Regions from separate parts of the Streptomyces sp. NPDC127119 genome, predicted to be linked through region 3. Evidence: riboswitches for the same ligand, from Rfam matches in the RefSeq annotation. Region 3 holds a riboswitch; each other region holds the start of a gene.
The links. A riboswitch is a leader RNA that binds a small molecule or an ion and turns the genes downstream of it on or off. The one in region 3 is predicted to bind cobalamin.

Region 1: it holds a riboswitch for cobalamin, as region 3 does, so the genes downstream of both, metE (5-methyltetrahydropteroyltriglutamate--homocysteine S-methyltransferase) here and ACFVH5_RS13225 (energy-coupling factor ABC transporter permease) in region 3, are expected to answer to the same signal.
Region 2: it holds a riboswitch for cobalamin, as region 3 does, so the genes downstream of both, ACFVH5_RS25835 (ABC transporter substrate-binding protein) here and ACFVH5_RS13225 (energy-coupling factor ABC transporter permease) in region 3, are expected to answer to the same signal.
Region 4: it holds a riboswitch for cobalamin, as region 3 does, so the genes downstream of both, ACFVH5_RS34350 (cobalamin biosynthesis protein) here and ACFVH5_RS13225 (energy-coupling factor ABC transporter permease) in region 3, are expected to answer to the same signal.

Annotation. Positions count from the first base shown of each region.
Region 1 is NZ_JBHXTO010000148.1:7,200-12,531, reverse strand. Features, by position in the region: gene ACFVH5_RS37340 (maleylpyruvate isomerase N-terminal domain-containing protein) at 1-142, shown strand, start outside; gene ACFVH5_RS37335 (SDR family NAD(P)-dependent oxidoreductase) at 303-1,082, shown strand; cobalamin riboswitch at 1,113-1,331, shown strand; gene metE (5-methyltetrahydropteroyltriglutamate--homocysteine S-methyltransferase) at 1,496-3,814, shown strand; gene ACFVH5_RS37325 (helix-turn-helix domain-containing protein) at 4,030-5,025, shown strand; gene ACFVH5_RS37320 (hypothetical protein) at 5,084-5,332, shown strand, end outside.
Region 2 is NZ_JBHXTO010000068.1:22,395-27,726, reverse strand. Features, by position in the region: gene ACFVH5_RS25845 (ABC transporter ATP-binding protein) at 1-921, opposite strand, end outside; gene ACFVH5_RS25840 (FecCD family ABC transporter permease) at 918-1,934, opposite strand; gene ACFVH5_RS25835 (ABC transporter substrate-binding protein) at 1,943-2,974, opposite strand; cobalamin riboswitch at 3,041-3,228, opposite strand; gene ACFVH5_RS25830 (TIGR03767 family metallophosphoesterase) at 3,494-5,332, shown strand, end outside.
Region 3 is NZ_JBHXTO010000022.1:48,540-53,871, reverse strand. Features, by position in the region: gene ACFVH5_RS13240 (cellulase family glycosylhydrolase) at 1-1,381, opposite strand, end outside; gene ACFVH5_RS13235 (nuclear transport factor 2 family protein) at 1,542-2,282, opposite strand; gene ACFVH5_RS13230 (tetratricopeptide repeat protein) at 2,514-3,248, shown strand; cobalamin riboswitch at 3,343-3,525, shown strand; gene ACFVH5_RS13225 (energy-coupling factor ABC transporter permease) at 3,555-4,304, shown strand; gene ACFVH5_RS13220 (energy-coupling factor ABC transporter substrate-binding protein) at 4,301-4,702, shown strand; gene cbiQ (cobalt ECF transporter T component CbiQ) at 4,709-5,332, shown strand, end outside.
Region 4 is NZ_JBHXTO010000121.1:14,648-19,979, forward strand. Features, by position in the region: gene ACFVH5_RS34330 (class II aldolase/adducin family protein) at 1-341, opposite strand, end outside; gene ACFVH5_RS34335 (lysozyme) at 557-1,300, shown strand; gene ACFVH5_RS34340 (anion permease) at 1,498-2,736, shown strand; gene ACFVH5_RS34345 (hypothetical protein) at 2,749-2,970, shown strand; cobalamin riboswitch at 3,102-3,235, shown strand; gene ACFVH5_RS34350 (cobalamin biosynthesis protein) at 3,351-4,313, shown strand; gene ACFVH5_RS34355 (cobyric acid synthase) at 4,310-5,332, shown strand, end outside.

The sequences.
Region 1 (5,332 bases), on a different contig from region 3:
GCAGATCGCCGGGACCCCGTTCCCGGCCTCGTTCTCCGACAAGGCCGCGCTGCTGATCGGCACCGGACGGCGGACGCCGACCGATGCGGAGAAGACCGCGCTGGGCACCCTCGCAGGGCGGCTGCCGCTCGTACTGGGCTGAGCCGGCACCCGCGGCGGGTACGAGGTCGGCCGGCCGATCGACAGCCCCGCCGTGCCAGTCTCGCGACCTGGGGCCAGGCTCCTGACCTGGACCGTTCACCGCACGACCGCATCGCACCCCCGCCGGTGCGCTCCCGGCGCCGCCCTTCTAGGGTGCCGCCATGGACTCGCAGCACTACCTCTCAGAACTGTTCTCCCTGGACGGCCGGGTCGCCCTGGTGACCGGCGGCAGCTCCGGCATCGGGCGGGGCATGGCGGAAGCGCTGGCCCGCGCCGGTGCGAGCGTCGTCGTCGTGGCCCGCAAGGAAGCGGAACTGCGGGCGACGGTCGAGGAGTTGGCTGCGCTCGGCTGCCGTGCGGCCTGGGTCGGCGCGGATCTCGGTACGCGTGAAGGCGTGCGCGAGGCCGCCGAGCGGGCGGTCGAGGCCTTCGGTGAACCCGACATCCTCGTCAACTGCGCCGGGGTCAACCTCCGGCCGCCGATGAGCGAGCTCAGCGACGAGGTCTGGGACACCACCATGGCCCTGAACCTGGACGCGCCCTTCCTGCTGGGCCGGCGTTTCGGCCCGGCCATGGCCGAGCGGGGCTTCGGGCGGATCATCCACATCACCTCGCAGCAGGCGCACCGCGCCTTCGTCCAGAGCGGCGCCTACGGCGTCGCCAAGGGGGCGCTGGAGTCACTGGCCCGCTCGCAGGCGGAGGCCTGGTCGCCGTACGGGGTCACCGTCAACACGCTGGTGCCGGGCTTCGTGATGACACCGCTGAACCGGCGGCTGTCGTCCGACCCGGAGAAGGTGGCGGCCCTGGCGGCGCGCACGATGGTCGGACGCAACGGCCTCGCGGAGGACTTCGCGGGCGCGGCGGTCTTCCTGGCGAGCGCCGCCTCCGCGTACGTCACCGGGCAGTCGGTCTTCGTCGACGGCGGCTTCTCCGTGCACTGAAAAGTTTTCCACGACCGGGGTGTGCCCCGTAGGGTGGCCGGTGCAGCTGGTTCGCCCCGTCCGCCAGACGGGTGCGTCGCAAGAGGGAACCCGGTGGGAATCCGGGACTGCCCCGCAGCGGTGAGTGGGAACGACCGCCGTCACACGCACTGGGCCCGGCCGGGTCTGGGAAGCGACGGCCAGTAGGTGTCCTCCGCAGGGAGGACGTGCCCGCGAGTCCGAAGACCTGCCAACTGCCCGTGCGCGAACCATTCGTGCGCGGAGATCCCGGTGACCTCGTGGGCGGGTCGGCGTACTTGATCCGGCGGACGACCGCGCTCTGCGCGCGGCTCGGTTTCCGCCCGGTCCGTCACCCCTTCGCGCTCGCGTCCCGTCCCGGGATCCCAGGGAGATATCTCGCGAAGGAGATTTCCGTGACAGCGCAGTCCGCAGCCGCGGCGGCACGGGCCACCGTGTACGGCTACCCCCGCCAGGGACAGAACCGGGAACTGAAGAAGGCCGTCGAGGGCTACTGGAAGGGCCGGGTCGACGCCGAAGCCCTCCGGGCCACCGCCGCCGAGCTGCGCCGGGCCAACTGGCGGCAGCTGGCCGAGGCCGGCGTCCACGAGGTTCCCACCGGTGACTTCTCGTACTACGACCACGTCCTGGACGCCGGTGTCATGGTCGGCGCGATCCCCGCACGCCACCGCGCCGCCGTCGAGGCCGACGCGCTCGACGGCTACTTCGCCATGGCGCGCGGCACCCAGGACGTGGCGCCGCTGGAGATGACCAAGTGGTTCGACACCAACTACCACTATCTGGTGCCCGAGTTGGGTCCGGACACCGTCTTCACGGCCGACTCGAGCAAGCAGGTCGCGGAGCTGAAGGAAGCCCTGGCGCTCGGGCTCACCGCACGTCCCGTCCTCGTCGGACCCGTCACCTACCTCCTGCTCGCCAAGCCCGCCCCGGGTGTCGCCGCCGACTTCGACCCGCTCACCCTCATCGACCGGCTGCTGCCCGTGTACGCCGAGATCGTCGCCGATCTTCGCGCCGCGGGGGCGGAGTGGGTCCAGCTCGACGAGCCCGCCCTGGTGCAGGACCGCACACCCGCCGAGCTGAACACGGCCACCCGCGTCTACCGTGACCTCGGCGCCCTGACCGACCGCCCGAAGCTGCTGGTCGCGTCCTACTTCGCCCGGCTCGGCGACGCCCTGCCGGTGCTGGCCAAGGCCCCGGTGGAAGGTCTCGCGCTGGACTTCACCGAGTCGGCCGCCGCCAACCTGGACGCGCTCGCCGCCGTGGGCGGACTGCCCGGCAAGCGTCTGATCGCCGGAGTGGTCAACGGCCGCAACATCTGGGTCAACGACCTGGAAAAGTCCCTCGGCACGCTCGGCACCCTGCTCGGGCTGGCCGACCGGGTCGACGTGGCCGCCTCCTGCTCCCTCCTCCACGTCCCCCTCGACGCCTCCGCGGAACGCGACATCGAGCCGCAGATCCGCCGCTGGCTCGCCTTCGCCCGGCAGAAGACCGCGGAGATCGTCACTCTCGCCAAGGGCCTCGCGGGCGGCACCGGCGCGATCGCCGCCGAACTCGCCGCCAACCGGGCCGACCTGGCCTCCCGCGCCGGGTCCGCGATCACCCGCGACCCCGCCGTACGGGCCCGGGCCGCCGCCGTCACGGACGCCGACGCCCGCCGCTCCCTGCCGTACGCCGAGCGGGCCGCGGCCCAGCGCGCCCGCCTCGGCCTGCCGCTGCTGCCGACCACCACCATCGGCTCGTTCCCCCAGACCACGGAACTGCGCACGGCACGGGCCGACCTGCGCGCCGGGCGGATCGACAGCGCCGGGTACGAGGAGCGCATCCGGGCCGAGATCGGCGAGGTGATCTCGTTCCAGGAGAAGACCGGCCTCGATGTGCTCGTGCACGGCGAACCCGAACGCAACGACATGGTCCAGTACTTCGCCGAACAGCTCACCGGATACCTCGCCACCCAGCACGGCTGGGTCCAGTCCTACGGCACGCGGTACGTCCGCCCGCCGATCCTCGCCGGAGACATCTCCCGCCCCGAACCCATGACGGTGCGCTGGACGACGTACGCCCAGTCGCTCACCGCCAAGCCGGTCAAGGGCATGCTGACCGGGCCCGTCACCATGCTCGCCTGGTCCTTCGTCCGCGACGACCAGCCCCTCGGCGACACCGCCCGCCAGGTCGCCCTCGCCCTGCGCGACGAGGTGAACGACCTTGAGGCGGCCGGGACTTCGGTCATCCAGGTCGACGAACCCGCCCTGCGCGAGACGCTGCCGCTGCGGGCCGCCGACCGTCCGGCGTATCTGGCGTGGGCCACCGAGGCCTTCCGCCTCAGCACCGGCGGCGTACGCCCGGACACCCAGATCCACACGCACATGTGCTACGCCGAGTTCGGTGACATCGTGCAGGCCATCGACGACCTCGACGCCGACGTCATCAGCCTGGAGGCGGCACGCTCGCACATGCAGGTCGCCCGCGAGCTGGCCGGACACGGTTATCCGCGCGAGGCGGGGCCCGGTGTGTACGACATCCACTCGCCCCGGGTGCCGAGCACGGACGAGGCCGCCGCCCTGCTGCGCAAGGGACTTGAGGCCATCCCCGCCGAGCGCCTCTGGGTCAACCCCGACTGCGGTCTGAAGACCCGGGCCTGGCCCGAGACCCGCACGTCCCTGGAGAACCTGGTCGCCGCGGCCCGCACGATCCGCACGGAGCTGTCCACGTCCTGATGCACGCGGCGGGCCGGGAGCAGGGGCGCGGGCCCCCGGCTCCCGGCCCGCACCAGGGCTATTCGGCTGTCGCCAAAATGTCCGACTCGCACAATCCTGGAGCTGCTACACCTGAACGTGCCGGTGCTCGCCCCGCCGGGGGGCGGGGCGGCACGGCCACCGGACAGCAGTCCGCGCTGGTGACGAGGCGCGGACCTCACGGGGGGGGGTGAGTCATGGACGTGGTCAGTACCGCGGAGGTACCGCGGGAGGAGCGGTTCGGTTTCTGGCGTGAGGTGAGTTCGAAGCTCTGGGTGCCCTACGAAGCACACTGCGAGCGGCGGGTGGCGGGCGCGTTCCGGGCGCAGGTCGGCATCACCCAACTCGGGCAGGTGCAGGCGACGTTGATGACCACGCTGGCGCACTCGGTGCACCGCACGCCCAAGCTCATTCGCCAGGCGGATCCCGAGGTGTTCAAGCTGGGCTGCATCGTGCGCGGTGGCGGCAGGATCACCCAGGACGGCCGGTGCACGGATTTCGGGGTCGGGGACCTGATGCTGTTCGACCCCTCCCGCCCCTACCTCGCCGGGTTCACGCCGGAGGTGCCGGGAAGTCAGCAACTGCTGCTCCTGCGCTTCCCCCGCTCACTGCTTCCACTGCCCCACCGGGACGTGCGGCGGCTGAGCGCGGTGCGCATCCCGGGCGGGACGGGTGTCGGCGCGCTGTCCTCGCACTTCCTGATGCAACTGGCGCGGCGCATGAGGGAACTCAGTCCCGCCGACACCGCCAGGCTGTCCACCCTCACCCTCGATGTGCTGACGGCCGCGCTGGCCAACGCCCTGGATGCCCGCAGCTCGGTGCCGCCCCACACCGCACGGCGGGCGCTCATGGCCCGGATCCATGCCTTCGTCCGGGAGAACCTGGGCGACGCACACCTGACTCCGGACGCGATCGCCGCGGCGCACCACATCTCCTTGCGCTATCTGCACAAGCTGTTCCACGACGAGGGGCACACCGTCGCCGGCTGGGTGCGTGAGCGCCGCCTGGAGCAGTGCCGCCGCGACCTCGCCGACGCCCGGCTGGCCACCCGGCCGATCGGCGCGATCGCCGCCAGGTGGGGGTTCGCCAGTCCCGCCCACTTCAGTCAGGTGTTCCGCGGCTCCTACGGCCTGTCCCCGCGCGAGTTCCGCAGGCAGTGCACGGAGACGAAAGACCTGTGCGCTCACACGTAACGACAGGTCCGGTCGTGGCGCGCACCCTTCTGAGCAAGGGTCACGACTGGAGGTAGACGTGCTCAGGAAATTCATCGCCGCTGTCGCGGTGACCATCGGAATCAGCCTCGCGGGAGCGGGCGTCGCCACCGCGGCGACGTCCGGGGCGGTCGAGCGGGTCAGGCCGACCGCCGAGGCCTCGGCCGCCGCCGTCTGGCACACGGTCGGCGCCTTCGAGAGGCTCTCGGAATGCCAGGCCTGGGGAAGGACCTATGTCGCCCTGGGCCTGGCCTCGGCCTGGGCCTGCGACGACGTGGGCTACTGGCGT
Region 2 (5,332 bases), on a different contig from region 3:
TTCCGGACACGCGTTCGCGGGTTCCTGGGGCGCGGGGCGGCTCACGGTGCCCAGGAAACGCACGTGCGGACGGCCGTCGGGACCGTCGGAGTCGTCGCGGGTGACGGCGGTCCGTACGCCGTAGACCTCGGCGATGAGGTCCTCGGTGAGTACGTCGCCCGGTGTCCCGGTGGCCACCACCCGTCCCTCGCGCAGGACGACGAGCCGGTCGCAGTACATCGCCGCGAGGTTGAGGTCGTGCAGGGCGACGACGCTGGTGACCGGCAGCGAGGTGACGAGGTTCAGCAGGTCGAGCTGGTGCTGGATGTCGAGGTGGTTGGTGGGTTCGTCCAGGAGGAGCTCGCGGGGTTCCTGGGCGAGGGCGCGGGCGATCTGCACGCGTTGGCGTTCACCGCCGGAGAGGGTGTGCCAGGACTGGTGGGCGCGGTCGGCGAGGCCGGTGCGGGCCAGGGCGTCGCGTACGGCCTCCTCGTCGGCCTGCGACGGGGGTGTCCAGGCGCGGCGGTGCGGGGTGCGGCCGAGGCGTACGACGTCCAGGACGCTCAACTCGACCTGTGTGTCGGCCTGTTGCTCGACCACCGCGATACGGCGGGCGATGTCGCGGCGGCCCAGTTCGCCGAGGGGGCTGCCGTCGAGGGTGACCACGCCCGAGGCCGGGGCGAGGACGCCGGAGAGCAGCCGCAGGAGCGTGGACTTGCCGGAACCGTTGGGTCCGAGGAGGCCGACGGTGGTGCCGGGGGCGGGACTGATGCTGACGCCGTCCAGGATGACGCGTCCGTCGGCGGTCCGGGTGACGCGGCTGGCCCGGAGGCCGGCATCCGGCACGGCCGCACCCTTCTCGACGCCTTCCGCGCGCCCGGCGGTCCCGGCGCCCTCGGTGGTCCCGGCACCTTCAGGGGTCTCGGCGTGCTCGGTCGTCATCGTGTCCTCCGCGTCCGGTACAGCACCAGCACGAACACCGGTACGCCGATGAGGGAGGTGACCACGCCCACGGGCACCTCCTGGGGGTCGAGGACGGTACGGGCCAGGGTGTCCACCCACACCAGGAACACCGCGCCGGCGAGGGCGGCGACCGGCAGCAGCCGGGCGTGGCCGGAACCCACCAACGCGCGGGCCGCGTGCGGCAGGACGAGGCCGACGAACCCGATGGCGCCCGCCGAGCTGACGAGCGCGGCCGTCAGGAGCGCCGTCACGCACAGCAGCACCAGCCGGGTGCGGGCCACGGACACCCCGAGGGTCGCGGCGGCGTCCTGGCCGAAGGCGAACGCGTCCAGCGTGCGCGCGTACGCCAGACAGACCGTCAGCGCGACCACCAGGACGGCGAGGCAGACCCAGACGTCCGTCCAGCCGACCCCGCCCAGCGAGCCGAGCAGCCAGAACAGCACTCCTCGGGTGGTCTCGGCGTCGGCGGCGGTCATCACCACGAAGGAGGTGAGCGCGGAGAAGAGCTGCATCGCGGCGACCCCGCTCAGCACCACGCGGTCCGTCGTCCCGCCGAGGGTGTGGCTGAGCAGCAGCACGAGTCCGAACGACAGCAGCGCGCCGAGGAAGGCGCCCGCCGAGACCGACACCAGGCCGCCGCCCGCGCCGAGGACGACCACGACGACCGCGCCGGTCGAGGCTCCGGACGACACCCCGAGGACGAACGGGTCGGCGAGCGGGTTGCGCAGCAGCGACTGCATGACCGCGCCGCACACGGCGAGTCCGGCCCCGCAGACGGCGGCCAGCAGGGTGCGCGGCAGCCGCAGCTGCCAGACGATGCCGTCCCGGATGGGGCTCAGCTCCGTACTCCCCCAGCCCAGATGGGAGGCGACCACGGACCAGACGTCGGCGACGCGGATGTCCGCCGGGCCGATGGTGATCGCGACGGCGACGGAGGCGACGAGCAGTGCCACACCAGCCGCGCAGAGCAGTCCCACACGCGGCCGTGCCATCCGGCGAGTCACCCCGTGAGCCCGAACTCCCGCAGGGCGGCGGCCACTTGTTCGACGCCCTCGACGGTACGGATGGTCGGGTTCATGGCCTGCCCGCTGAGCAGGACGTACCGCTTCTTCTTCACGGCGGTCATGTTCTTGGTGACCGGGTCGGACTCCAGGAACTCGATCTTCTTCTTCGCGGACTCGGCGGTCTGCGACTTGCGGGTCAGATCGCCGATGACGAGGACGTCGGGGTCGCGGTCGGCGACCGTCTCCCAGTTGATCTGGGGCCATTCCTCGTGGGTGTCGTCGAAGACGTTCTTCGCGTCGAACGCCCGGGTGATGATGCCGGGGGCGCCGCAGCAGCCGGCCATGTAGGGCGACTCGGAGTTGGCGAACCAGTACAGGAGGGAGACGTCGGAGGCGTCGATGCCCGCGGTGGCCTTCTTCATGCGCTGCCGGAGCTCGGCGACCAGCTTGTCGCCCCGCTCCTCCACACCGAACACCTCGGCCAGGTCGCGTATCTCCCCGTAGATGGCGTCGATGCCGAGGGGCTTCTTGCGGGCGCCGTCGCCGTCCCCGGTGTTGTCCTTGCCCGCGCAGTCGGAGGGCGAGACGTACGCGGGTACGCCGAGCTTCTCGAACTGCTCGCGGGTGGCGACGCCTCCCTTGCCGAGCGTGGACACGAACGAGGCGGCGACGAAGTCGGGGTCGGCGTCCAGGACCCGTTCGAACGACGGGTTGTTGTCGGCGATCCGCTTCACCTGCGCGTCGGCCTTCTCCAGGCCCTTCATCACCGGGTCGGTCCAGGTGGCGCTGCCGGCCATCCGGTCGGCGAGGCCCAGCGAGAACATGATCTCGGTGGTGCCCTGGTTGAGGGAGACGGCCTTGCGCGGCGGGGACTCCACGCGGACGGTGTGACCGCAGTTCTCCAGGGTGACGGCTGCCGCGGAGTCCTTGCCGGCTGAGCCGGACGAGTCGGCACCACCGCACGCGGTCAGCAGAACGACCCCGGAAACGAGCAGGGCGGCAGGGCGGGTGGGGCGTGCGATGGGCACGGAAGTTCCTCAGACGTCGAGGGCTCGAACGCGGAGCCCGGTCGTACGGTGCTCCCCCGCCGTCTCGGGACCGCGGAGGCCGCCAGCAGGTCTTCGGACTCGGGTTCACCCGGACGAGGCGCCTTCCCGGACCGTCGATCCGGTCCAGTGGCCGATGCCCCGCCCGTCACCCTCACCGCTGCGCGTCAGCTCCGGATTTCCACCGGATTCCCTGACCCACGTACATGGGTTCGACTGGCTTTCGCAAGCTATCACGGCGGCTTTCACGGCCGTGCGGCAGTGCGGCGGGGGCTCGGTCGTGACGTGGCGGGGGCTCGACGTGAATGCCGGTCTCCGCCGCCCGTTTCGTACGTTTCTCCTGTTCCGGCGGTGTTCACGGTGGCGCCACGCCCGTGCCCCCGCGGCCTGAATGAGTGGTTCCGTTCAGCGCGCCGCTCGGAGGCACCGGAGGACCGACCCATGCCGCAGGACCAGCCCAGGACCGGAACCTCCGGAATCACCGGGACCGCCGGAAAGGACATGGCCGGACGGGATCCGTCCGGGAGGGACCCGGCCGATGGGGAAGCCGCGACGGCCATCGACCGCCGTCGCTTCCTGCTCGTCTCCGGCACCCTCGCGATGGCGGCGGGGGCGACGGCGGCAGCGGGAGCGGCGACCCTCGTCCCCCCGCAGCGCCCCGGCCCCTCCGCGGTTCCCGCAGCCGAACAGGTGGCCCAGCGGCCGGCCCGTGCCACCCGGCGGCCGGCGCCGTACGCGGCCACCACCCTGGACATGACCGCCCGGCTGAGCGGAAGCCCGCACTCCGGCACCTACCGCCGACTCGTCACGGGTCCGGGCCTGCCCCTGGTCGTACGGGAGGAACTCGCCCCCGCCGCCACCGGCCGCCCGGACCGGCGGACCCCGCTCGCGTGCTTCGTCCAGTTCACCGACCTGCACCTGACCGATGTGCAGAACCCGCTGCGCACGGAGTTCCTGCGCTCGGGCGGGGCCGCGGCCTGGCGTCCTCAGGAGGCGCTGACCGTGGCGGGGGCCGTCGCGCTCGTGGAGCAGGTGAACGCGCTCGCCGAGGGCCCGCACACCGGTCTGCCGCCCGCGTTCGTGATGACGACCGGCGACAACATCGACAACAACTCCGCGCTCGAACTCGACTGGTTCCTCACGCTGATGAGCGGCGGCCGGATCACTCCCGACTCCGGCGACCCGTCGGCGTACGAAGGCGTCCAGAACTCGGGGCTCCCCCTCTACTGGCACCCGGACGACCCGGGCCTGCGCGACCTGGACAAGCGGCGCGGGCTGCCCGCCGTCCCCGGGTTCCTCACGGCCGCGCGGCGGCCGGTGACCAGCCCGGGGCTCGGCATCCCCTGGTACTCGACGGTGGGCAACCACGACGATCTGCCCGGCGGCTGCCTGTCACCCGCGCTCGGCGACTTCGCGACGGGCTCCCGGAAGCTGCTGTCGGTCCCGGACACGGACACGGCCGCCTACGCGAAGGCCCTGCGGACCGGCGACGACCCCAAGAGCGAGGTGCTCGAAGCGATCCTGCGACGGCACGCCCGCTCGGCACGGCCCGTGACGGCCGACGAGCGGCGCCGGCTGTGCACCCCGCACGAGTATCTGGCCGCACACCTCGACCCCGGGCGGGCAGGGGCGGGACCGGTCGGCCACGGCTACACCCAGGACAGCCTGGACGGCGACCGGATGTACTACTCCTTCCGGATCGCCGAGAACGTCATCGGCGTCAGCATCGACACGACGTACCGCAGCGGCCACTACGAGGGCTCGCTGGGCACCGGTCAACTGCGCTGGCTGGAACGGACGCTCGCCGCGCACAGTTCCCGGTCGTACGACGCCGACGGCCGCCTCGTACGCAACTCCCGGGCCGACGACGCCCAGGTGCTGGTCTTCAGCCATCACCACAGCCCGAGCATGACCCGCCGCCCCGACGCGGCCCGCTCCGAGGAACCGCGGCACGACGGCGCGGAGGTCCTGGCGCTGCTCGGCAGATTCCCGAACGTGGTGGCGTGGATCAACGGCCACAGCCACGTCAACCGGATCACGGCGCATCCCCACCCGACCCCGGCCCGCTCCTTCTGGGAGGTCAACACGGCCTCCCACCTGGACTATCCGCACCACGCCCGGCTGATCGAACTGACCGACAACGGGGACGGCACGCTGTCGCTGTTCACCACACTCGTCGAATCCGCGGCCCCGCACCGCACGGCCCCCGACTTCACCGACCTGTCAGCGGTGGGCCTGGCGTCCCTGTACCGCGAACTGGCCTACAACGCCCCGAACCTGACAGAGACCACGTGGGCGGGCACACCCCAGGACCAAAACGTGGAGCTACTACTGACCACC
Region 3 (5,332 bases):
AGCTCGCGCCGGGCGTGCTGCCACCGTCGGCGGTGGTGACACTCACCGTGGCCGAACGGACCGAGCGGTTCCCGGCCGCGTCACGTGCGTAGACGGCGAAGGTGTACGCCGTGTTGGCGGTGAGCCCGCTCACCGTGGCGGTGTTGGTGGTGGCCGCGGCGACCGTGGTCTCGCTGCTTCCACCGACCCGCACGACGTCGTAGGCGGTGACACCCACATTGTCGGTGGCGGCGGTCCAGGTGAGGGTCACCGAGGTGGCCGCCACGGCGGAGGCGCGCGGGGTGCCGGGAGCGGTCGGGGCCTGGGTGTCACCCGGGGTGCCGCCGCCGTAGATCGTGGCCTCCTTCGAGGTCTGGGCGATGCCGTTGGCGCCGTTGAAGATGCGCTGCCCCCAGGAGCTGAGCTGTGTGGGGTCGAAGCCGATGGTGAGGTCCAGGATCGGATCGGTGTTGCCGCTCCAGGACCAGGCGAGGTAACCGAGGCGCAACTGCTGCGCCGTGGCCATCATGGTGTCCTCGTCCGGGTCGCCGTACTGGTCGGCCGGACCGCCGAACTCGCCGATGAGGATGGGGAGTTCGGCGGCCACGAACGCGTTCAGGTAGTCGGTGATCTCCGCCGCGGTGTCGAAGACGCTGTACATGTGGATCGAGAAGATCAGGTTGCCGGTGGTGTCGGCGTCGTAGACGGCCTGGGCGTTGGCCCGCATGACTCCTTGCCAGTCCTGACCCCAGTTGGGCGCGTCCACCATGATGGTGTGCTCGAACCCGGCGGCCCGCAGCTTCTTGACGGCCGCGACCGTGGGATCGGTCCAGCCCGCGGGGTTGGTGTTGCCCCAGGGCTCGTTGCCGATGTTGACGATGACGTAGTTCTCCTGGCCGGTGAGCACGCTCTTGAGGCCGATCCAGTAGTCGGCCGCGTGGTCGAGCGTGCCGGCCGCGGCGTCCTCGCCGTAACCGGTGGTGTCGTGCACCTCCAGTACGCAGATCAGCCGGTTGGCCTTGCACTGGGCGATGACGGCGGCCACGTCCTCGGGGCTGTTCTTGCTCCAGCGGTGGCCGTCGGAGAGGACGACGCGGACGGAGTTGGCTCCGAGGGCCTTGATGTCGGCCAGTGACTGCGTCTCGCCCGGGTACCAGGTGTGGGCGTGGTTGACGCCGCGCATGACGAAATCGTTGCCGTTGCCTTCGAGCAGGCGGCCGTCGTCGATATGGAGGCCGGTCGCGAGGGCGCCCGGAGACGCGCCGGGCGGGTCACCGGGCAACTGGGCGTGTGCGGCGGTCGGTACGAGCGCGCCGAGAACGACGAGCCCGAGCAGGGCGGCCAGCCCGGCGAGGAACGCGCTGACGAGGTTCTTCCGTGTCGTGCTTCTTGTTCTTCTCACTGCGACTCCAGGGAGTGAGCGCCAAGAAACTTGGGTTGCGGGAAAGTGGGAGCGCTCCCATAGAGTCACCTTGCCAGGGGCACGTCAAGACTTGGCGCATGCTCGGCCGCGTAACGGCTGTGCCGGAGGGGGCCTGCGGGGAGGCCCCCTCCAGGACGTGTCAGGACCCGGCGGCTGCGGGGACCCCGGCGTCGAAGGGCACGGACGTGTGCTGATGGACGATCAGCCAGCGGTCGCCCGTCAGCCGGTAGCCGGTGGTCACCCGTGCCGTGGTGTCCAGCGCGTGGCCGCCGGCCAGCGTGGCGCGCATCCGTACGAGCGCGTGGCTGAAGGCGATGCTCTCGTCGACCCGCACGCGGAATTCGAGCACCTCGCGCTCGACCGGCCCGGACAGCGTCGAGAACCACACCTCCTCGGCCTTGCGGAGCGCCTCGACCCCGCGCTGCTCCAGACCGCTCACCGGGTGGAACACCTCCACGTCCGGTGCGTAACAGGCCATCGCCCGGTCGAAGTCCCGCTCCCGCCCGGCGGCCGTCAGTTCCGCGTCGAGCCGGCGGATCTCCCCCTCGGCGTCCTCGTCGTCCCAGAACGCGCGCACCTCCATGGCCCCGAGGGCCGCCACCGGGTGCTTCGAAGCGGCCTCCACTGCCTCCTCCAGGCTGTCGCACTCAAGGATGTCGTACCCGGCGACGTACTCCTTCGTCTCCGCGAACGGACCGTCGGTGCGCAGCACTTCGCCCTCGCGGACGCGCACGGTCACCGCGTCGGCCGGGGGCCGCAGCCGGTGGCCGTGCAGCCGTACACCGCGGCGCACGCTCAGCTCCTCCACCCATGGTTCGACGGGGGCCATCCCCGAGGCGTCGGCGGTGTCGTCCCCACAGACCAGCAGCATGTACTTCATGGTTCCTCCCGGTGTTCCTGAGACCCTGTACCTCCCCGACGAACCGGGGTGAGCCGAATCGACACCCCCGCAGCATCTCTTGTGGACCGGCGCCGCAGAAGGCGGCACCCGGCAGCGGTGTGGCCTGTTCCGGGAGCCCGCGGGACACCTGCCGTACGTACGCTGGGAACAGGTGGCGGAAGAGGGGTCGTCAGGATGGCGGGACAGTCGTGCACGGGGTGCGCCGGGACCATGCGGTCGCTGCGCGAGGAACTGCGACAGGCCTCGGAGGAACGGTCCTTCGCCGGACTCCCGATGCCCCGGCCGGACAGCGGACGGTCCGCGGACACCCCTGACCTGGCCGGGGACGACCTGGTGGCCTTCGTCGAGCGTCAGGTGGCCGAGCACGAACAGGACCTCGGGCCCGACCATCCGGACACCCTGCGCTCCCGCAACAACCTCGCGGGCGCCTGTCTGCAGGCAGGACACCTCAAGCAGGCAGTCTCACTGTCCGAGCGGAACCTGGCCGACAGCGAGCGCGTCCTGGGCGCCGCCGATCCCCATACGCTGACCTGCCGGAACAACCTCGCGGGCGCGTACGAGGCGGAGGGCGCCCCGGACCGTGCCGTCCCGCTCTACGAGAGCGCGCTGGCGGCCCGCGAGCGCGTCCTGGGACCCACCGACCTGCTCACCCTGCAGTGCCGGGACAATCTCGCCCGCGCCCACGTGCTGACGGGGAACCCCGTGCTCGCCGTCCCGCTCCACGAGCGCACGCTCGCCGACCGTGAACGCGTCCTGGGCGCCGACCACCCCGACACCCTGCTCTCCCGCTGCGAACTCGCCCATGTCCACCACGTGGTGGGAAACCCCGCGCGCAGTGCCGAGCTGTTCACGCGAGCCCTGGCCGACAGCGAGCGCGGCCTCGGCCCCGGCCACCCCGCGACCCGGCGGCTGCGGGAACTCCTGGCCCATGTGCAGGGCGGCTGAACAGGCGCTCCGTTCCCACCGGGAGGACCGGCGCGCGCCGCGTGACCACTCTCACGCCCCCCGAGGGCCGCTTGTCACCACCCCTGTACGCGCACTACTGTCACGACGCCTTGGTGCTCGGGAAATCGGTGTGATGCCGGTGCGGCCCTCGCCACTGTGATCGGGAAGTCCGGCTCCGGCCCTCACGGGCAGCCACTGGGTCCTCGGACCCGGGAAGGCGGAGCACGGGTGGTGTTACCCGTAAGCCAGGAGACCGGCCAAGGCACGTCAACCATCCACGAGGTGCTGGAGAGGGTCTGCTGAGCCATGCACATAGCCGAGGGTTTCCTTCCTCCGGCGCACGCGGTCGCCTGGGGCGTCGCGTCGGCGCCGTTCGTCGTCCACGGAGTCCGGTCGCTCACCCGTGAGGTCAGAGAACATCCCGAGAGCACGCTCCTCATCGGCGCGTCGGGGGCCTTCACCTTCGTTCTCTCCGCACTGAAACTGCCGTCGGTGACCGGCAGCTGTTCGCATCCCACCGGCACCGGCCTCGGCGCCATCCTGTTCCGGCCACCGATCATGGCGGTCCTGGGCACCATCACCCTGCTCTTCCAGGCGCTGCTGCTCGCGCACGGCGGACTGACCACGCTGGGCGCCAACGTCTTCTCGATGGCGATCGTCGGCCCGTGGGCCGGCTACGCGGTGTACCGGCTGTTCCGGCGGTTCGACGCGCCGCTGATGGTCGCGGTGTTCTTCGCCGCGTTCGTCGCCGACCTGTCCACCTACTGCGTCACCAGCGTGCAGCTGGCGCTCGCGTTCCCCGACCCGAGCAGTGGATTCCTGGGCGCGCTCGGCAAGTTCGGCTCGATCTTCGCCGTCACCCAGATCCCGCTCGCGGTCAGCGAGGGCCTGCTCACCGTGCTCGTGATGCGGCTGCTGGTGCAGTCGAGCAAGGGCGAACTGACCCGGCTCGGTGTGTTCCTGACCGGCAGGCGGACCCGGACCGGGAAGTCCGGCCCGAACGAGACTCACGAGACCGACGAGACGCCCGAGACGACCGGGACGGTGGCCCGATGAGCCGTAACGCGAAGATCAACGCCCTGCTGCTGCTCGTGGTGGCCGCGCTCGCCGTCCTGCCGCTGGTCTTCGGCATGGGCGACCACAAGAAGGAGCCGTTCACGGGCGCCGACGCGGAGGCGGAGACCGCGATCACCGAGATCGAGCCGGACTACGAGCCGTGGTTCTCACCCCTGTACGAGCCGCCCTCCGGTGAGATCGAGTCGGCGCTGTTCGCCCTCCAGGCCGCCCTCGGCGCGGGCGTCCTCGCCTACTACTTCGGCCTGCGCCGGGGCAGGCGCCAGGGCGAACTGCGGGTCCTGGCACAGCGGGAGGACGACCAGGGACCGACGGACAAGGCGTCCGACGCTGCCGGTGCGTCCGCGGCCGGGCCGAGCCGACCGACCGAACGGGCCTGAACCTTCGTGCTGCCGATCGACGCGGCGGCGCACAGCAGTCGCTGGCGCCGCCGCCATCCCGTGGACAAGGCCGTGCTCGGTCTCGGCCTGACCGTCCTCGCGATCTCCCTCCCGCCCTGGCCGGGCGCCGCCCTGGTCCTGGTGACCGCCCTCACTGTGCTGCTGGGCCCGGCCGCGGTACCCGCCCGGCGGCTCTGGCGCGCCTACCGGGTGCCGCTGGGCTTCTGCGTGACCGGTGCGCTGCCCCTGCTGCTCCAGGTCGGCGGCCCGGACGGGTTCGTGACCCTGGCGGAGGGTGGTCCGGTACGCGCCGGGGAACTCCTGCTGCGTACCTCGGCCGCCTCCCTCGGCGTGCTCCTGTTCGCGTTCACCACTCCCCTGTCCGACCTGCTGCCACGGCTGGTCAACGCCGGGGTGCCCGCGCCGGTCGTCGACGTGGCCCTGGTGACGTACCGGATGAGCTTCCTGCTCCTCGACTCGGTGCGCCGGATCAGGGAGGCGCAGGCCGCCCGGCTCGGGCACACCACGCGGGCCGCCACCTGGCGTTCGCTGGCCGGGCTCGGTGCCACGGCTTTCGTGCGGGCCTTCGACCGGGCGACCCGGCTGCAGGCCGGACTCGCGGGCCGCGGC
Region 4 (5,332 bases), on a different contig from region 3:
ACGACGGCGCGCGCGTCCGTGGAGCGGTAGACGGCGAGATGCATGGGCAGTTCGCTGGTCGGAACGAGTGAACCGAGCACGCGCCGGCCGTCCAGCGACACCCCGCAGACGTCCTCGGGCGTCAGCCGGTCGTACGGGACCCCGGTCGGCGTGACCAGGACGGTGTCGCCCACGCGCACGGAGACGTTGCCCGACGTACCGACGACCAGCCCGTCGGACACCGTCCGGCGGGCCGTGGCCACGAGGTCGTCCCACGCCCGCTCCAGCGCCTCCCCGGGCCGGGACGCGCCCGTCTCCCCGAAGCCTCGTCCGTCTCCTGCGTCCCGCCGCTGCTCAGCCATGCCGCGATCCTGCCAGCCGCCCGCCCCCGCTCGGCCCTGCTCGGCTCTTGCTCCGTTCGGGCGAGGGCACTGTAGGGCGGAACCCGAACGTCCGAAAGGTAATACAAGGTATTAATCGACCGCCGGAGCGAATGACCGGCGCGCGACGGACCGCGAGGGATCTTCCAGTAACCTCTGGAAGATTTTTCACTTACGTCGCCATTCCGGGGGAAAACATGGCCAGTAATCGTAAATCGTCCCGCCAGCGCGCCCGTCTCGTCGCCGCCTCCGTGGCGACGCTGGCGCTCGGCGGCACCGCACTCGTCGAGGTGCCGGCCTCGGCCGCCGGCAAGCCCAAGGGGCACGACGTGTCCTCGCACCAGAAGAACGTGAACTGGTCGAGCGCGAGGAGCAAGGGCGCGACATTCGTCTACGTGAAGGCCACCGAGTCGCGCACGTACCGCAACCCGTACTTCGCCCAGCAGTACGACGGCGCACGCAACGCGGGCATCATCCGCGGCGCGTACCACTTCGCGCTGCCGAACAAGTCGTCGGGCACCGAGCAGGCCGCCTACTTCGTGCGCAACGGCGGCGCCTGGCGGGCGGACGGCTGGACGCTGCCGCCCGCGCTGGACATCGAGTACAACCCGTACGACAAGAAGAAGAAGTGCTACGGGCTGAGCAAGAGCGGCATGGTCGGCTGGATCAGGGCCTTCAGCGACGAGGTGAGGCGGCAGACCGGCCGCCGGCCCGTCATCTACACCAACTACACCTGGTGGAAGACGTGCACGGGCAACAGCGCCGCGTTCGCCTCGAACCATCCGCTGTGGCTGGCCCACTACAACGCGACCTCGGGGCCCCTGCCCTCGGGCTGGAACTTCTGGACGTTCTGGCAGTACGACAACAGCGGCAGCCTGCCGGGTGACCAGAATCTCTTCAACGGGTCGCTGTCCCAGCTGAAGGCCTTCGCGAGGGGGTGAGCCGGGGAGCGGACCCCCGGGTTCCGCCTCTGTTCGAGGATTTTCCGGGACTTTCGAGAGCCGTCGCCGCCACTTCGACACAAGCGGAATGACGGCACCTCGATTGGGTCACCCCACCGCCCGACTCAGTTCATCTTCCGTTCACCCAGGTTGCTTACGTTCCCCGTGCCACTGTCGTCCAACAGAAGCCTGGGTAAATGGAACACATCACGCTCCTCCTCGGAATCGTGATCGTTACCGCTCTCGTGTTCGATTTCACGAACGGTTTCCACGACACTGCCAACGCGATGGCGACGACCATCTCGACCGGCGCTCTCAAGCCCAAGACGGCGGTGGCCATGTCCGCCGTACTGAACCTCGTCGGTGCGTTCCTCTCCGTGGAGGTCGCCAAGACGATCTCCGGCGGCCTCATCAACGAAGAGGGCATCCGCACCGAAGTGATCTTCGCGGCGCTCGTCGGCGCCATCCTGTGGAATCTGCTGACCTGGCTGCTGGGTCTGCCCTCCAGTTCGTCCCACGCGCTCTTCGGCGGCCTGATCGGCGCCGCGGTGATGTCGGCGGGCTGGTCCTCGGTGAACGGCTCGACCGTGATCACCAAGGTCCTCCTGCCCGCGATCGCCGCACCCGTGGTGGCCGGACTCGCCGCGATGCTCGCCACCCGGCTGACGTACCGGATCAGCAGGCAGGCCGGTGAGAAGGCGACCTCCAAGGGCTACCGCGCGGGTCAGATCACCTCCGCGGGCCTGGTCTCGCTGGCCCACGGCACGAACGACGCGCAGAAGACCATGGGCATCATCACCCTGGCCCTGGTCACCGGCGGGGTGCTCGCGCCCGGCTCGAACCCTCCCCTGTGGGTCATCGTCTCGGCCGGTATCGCCATCGCGCTCGGCACCTACCTGGGCGGCTGGCGCATCATCCGCACCATGGGCAAGGGCCTCACCGACCTCGCGCCGCCGCAGGGCTTCGCCGCCCAGACCAGCGCCGCGACGGTCATCCTGGCCTCCTCGCACCTCGGCTTCTCCCTCTCGACCACGCAGTCCTGCTCCGGCGCCGTGATGGGTTCGGGTCTGGGCCGCAAGGGCGGTGTCGTCCGCTGGTCGACCGCGACCCGCATGTTCGTCGCCTGGGGCCTCACGCTCCCGGCCGCCGGTCTGGTCGGCGCGGGCGCCGAGTTCCTGACCAAGCAGGGCACCTGGGGCATCATCCTCACCGGCGCGCTGCTGATCGCCGGCTCCGCGGTCATCTGGACGCTCTCCCGCCGCCAGCCGGTCACCGTCGACAACGTCAACGACGACCACGAGCCGACGGGCGTCGTGACCACCGCGATCGCCGCCGTCACCCCGCCTCCCGCGGGCCCGGTCGCCCCGGTCACGAGCGGCCTCAAGACCACCATCCCGGGCCCGGACACCGAGCCCGCCCGTCCGGCCACGGTGTAAGGAACGAACCGCATGAAGATCGACTGGGCAGCCCTCGGCTCCGTGTTCGGAGTCAGCCTCATCGCCACCGTCGCCCTCGTGGGCCTCTTCACCCTCGGCATCGTCGGCCTCACCAAGCGCGAGACGGCCGCGGAGCAGGGTGGCTCCGCGACCCTCGCGGTCACCGGCGCGTACGCCTGCTTCGCCGCGTGCGCGGCGGCCGTGGCGTACGGGATCTATCTGATCGTCGCCTGACCCTCGCGGCACGTCCGTTCCGTACGGGACCGCCCCGTCGACCACCTGGTCGGCGGGGCCTTCTCGTGTCCGTGTGTGGGCCTCGGCACACTCTCCCGTCGCAGGTCAACAGCAAGTTGACGGGTGTTCGCGGACCGTGGTGGACTGCCGAGGCCATGTACGTCGGCAGAAGAGGAAGCCGGTGCGAATCCGGCGCGGTCCCGCCACTGTTACCGGGGAGTCGAACCCCCGGGAGCCAGGAACTCTCGCCGTCGGTCTCGTCGAACCAGGGCGTGGACACCCTGAGTGAGGACATATCGCCATGCGCGCCCACCTGTTGTGGACCAGTGTGCCCGGGCCAGGTACCAGGCTTTCGCCTCAACCAGCGGCGGGCTGAACCGATGCGAGCCGAGCGCGTCTTCGCGTACGGCGCCGCCGCCGGCCTCCTCGGTGACCTGCTGCTCGGCGATCCCCGCCGAGGGCATCCGGTCGCCGCGTTCGGGCGGGCCGCGGGAGCCGTCGAGGGGGTCCTGTGGCGCGACCACCGGGGCTGGGGGGCGCTGCACACCGCCGTGTGCGCGGGCGGCGCGGTCTCCCTCGCCGTGGCCGCCGAGCGTTCCCTGCGCACCTCCCCCGTCGCCTCCGTCGCGCTGACCGCCGCCGCCACCTGGGCCGTCGTGGGCGGGACCTCGCTCGGCCGTGAGGCGCGGGCCGTCGGCGGGGCGCTGGCCGCCGGGGACATCGAGGTGGCCAGGGAGCGGCTGCCGCATCTGTGCGGGCGCGACCCGCAGGCGCTGGACGCCGACGGGATCGCCCGCGCGGTCGTCGAGTCGGTCGCCGAGAACACCTCCGACGCCGTCGTGGGCGCCCTGGTGTGGGGCGCGGTCGCGGGCGTGCCAGGACTGGTCGGGTTCCGGGCCGTCAACACGCTGGACGCCATGGTCGGGCACAAGTCGGCCCGTCACCGGCGGTACGGGTGGGCGTCCGCCCGGCTCGACGACATGGTGGGGTGGCCCGGGGCCCGGCTGACCGCGGTCCTCGCCGCCGTCGCCGGGGGGAATCCGCGCGGGGCCGTCACCGCCTGGCGTGCCGACGCCGCCAGGCATCCGAGCCCCAACGCCGGGCCCGTGGAGGCCTCGTTCGCGGGGGCGCTCGGGGTACGGCTCGGCGGCACGCTCTCGTACGCGGGACGGGTCGAGCACCGGCCCGTGCTCAACGGTCCGGGGCGGGCCGTGGGGGTCGGGGACATCGAGCGGGCCGTCCGGCTCTCGCGCCGCGTGGGCCTGCTCGCGCTGGGCGCGAGTGTCGCCGGGCGGCTGCTCGCCACGTCGTTGGTGCCGAAGGCGAAGGGGCGTACGTCATGAGCGCGGGAACGGGCGGGAGAACGGGTGGCGGACCGGGTGGCGGGCTGCTCGTCGCCGGGACGACCTCCGACGCGGGCAAGAGCGTCGTGACCGCCGGGATCTGCCGGTGGCTGGTGCGGCGGGGTGTGAAGGTGGCGCCCTTCAAGGCACAGAACATGTCCTTGAACTCGTTCGTCACCCGCGAGGGCGCCGAGATCGGCCGGGCGCAGGCCATGCAGGCGCAGGCCGCCCGCGTGGAGCCCTCCGTGCTCATGAACCCCGTCCTGCTCAAGCCGGGCAGCGACCGCAGCAGCCAGGTCGTCCTGATGGGCAGGCCCGTGGGCGAGCTGAGCGCGCGCGGCTATCACGGCGGACGCCAGGAGGCGTTGCTCGGGACCGTGCTGGACTGTCTGGCCGAGTTGCGGGGCACGTATGACGCGGTGATCTGTGAGGGGGCGGGCAGTCCCGCCGAGATCAATCTGCGGCGCACCGACATCGTGAACATGGGGATCGCGCGCAACGCGCGGCTGCCCGTGCTCGTGGTGGGGGACATCGACCGCGGCGGTGTCTTCGCCTCGTTCTTCGGGACGGTGGCGCTGCTGTCGCGCGAGGACCAGGAGCTGGTCGCCGGGTTCCTCGTCAACAAGTTCCGCGGGGACGTCTCGCTGCTCGAACCCGGCGTCGACATGCTGCGCGGGCTGACCGGGCGGCACACCTACGGCATCCTGCCCTTCCGGCACGGCCTCGGCATCGACGAGGAGGACGGGCTCAGGGTGTCCCTGCGGGGGGCGGTGCGTGAGTCCGAGGTCTCCTCCCCCGTCGGCGAGGACATCCTGCGGGTCGCCGTCTGCGCGATCCCCCTGATGTCCAACTTCACGGACCTGGACGCCCTCGCCGCCGAACCGGGCGTCGTCGTGCGGTTCGTGGACCGCGCCGAGGAACTGGTCGACGCCGACCTCGTCGTCGTACCCGGCACCCGGGGCACGGTCAAGGCCCTGGAGTGGCTGCGGCGGCGCGGCCTCGCGGACGCCCTGGTGCGC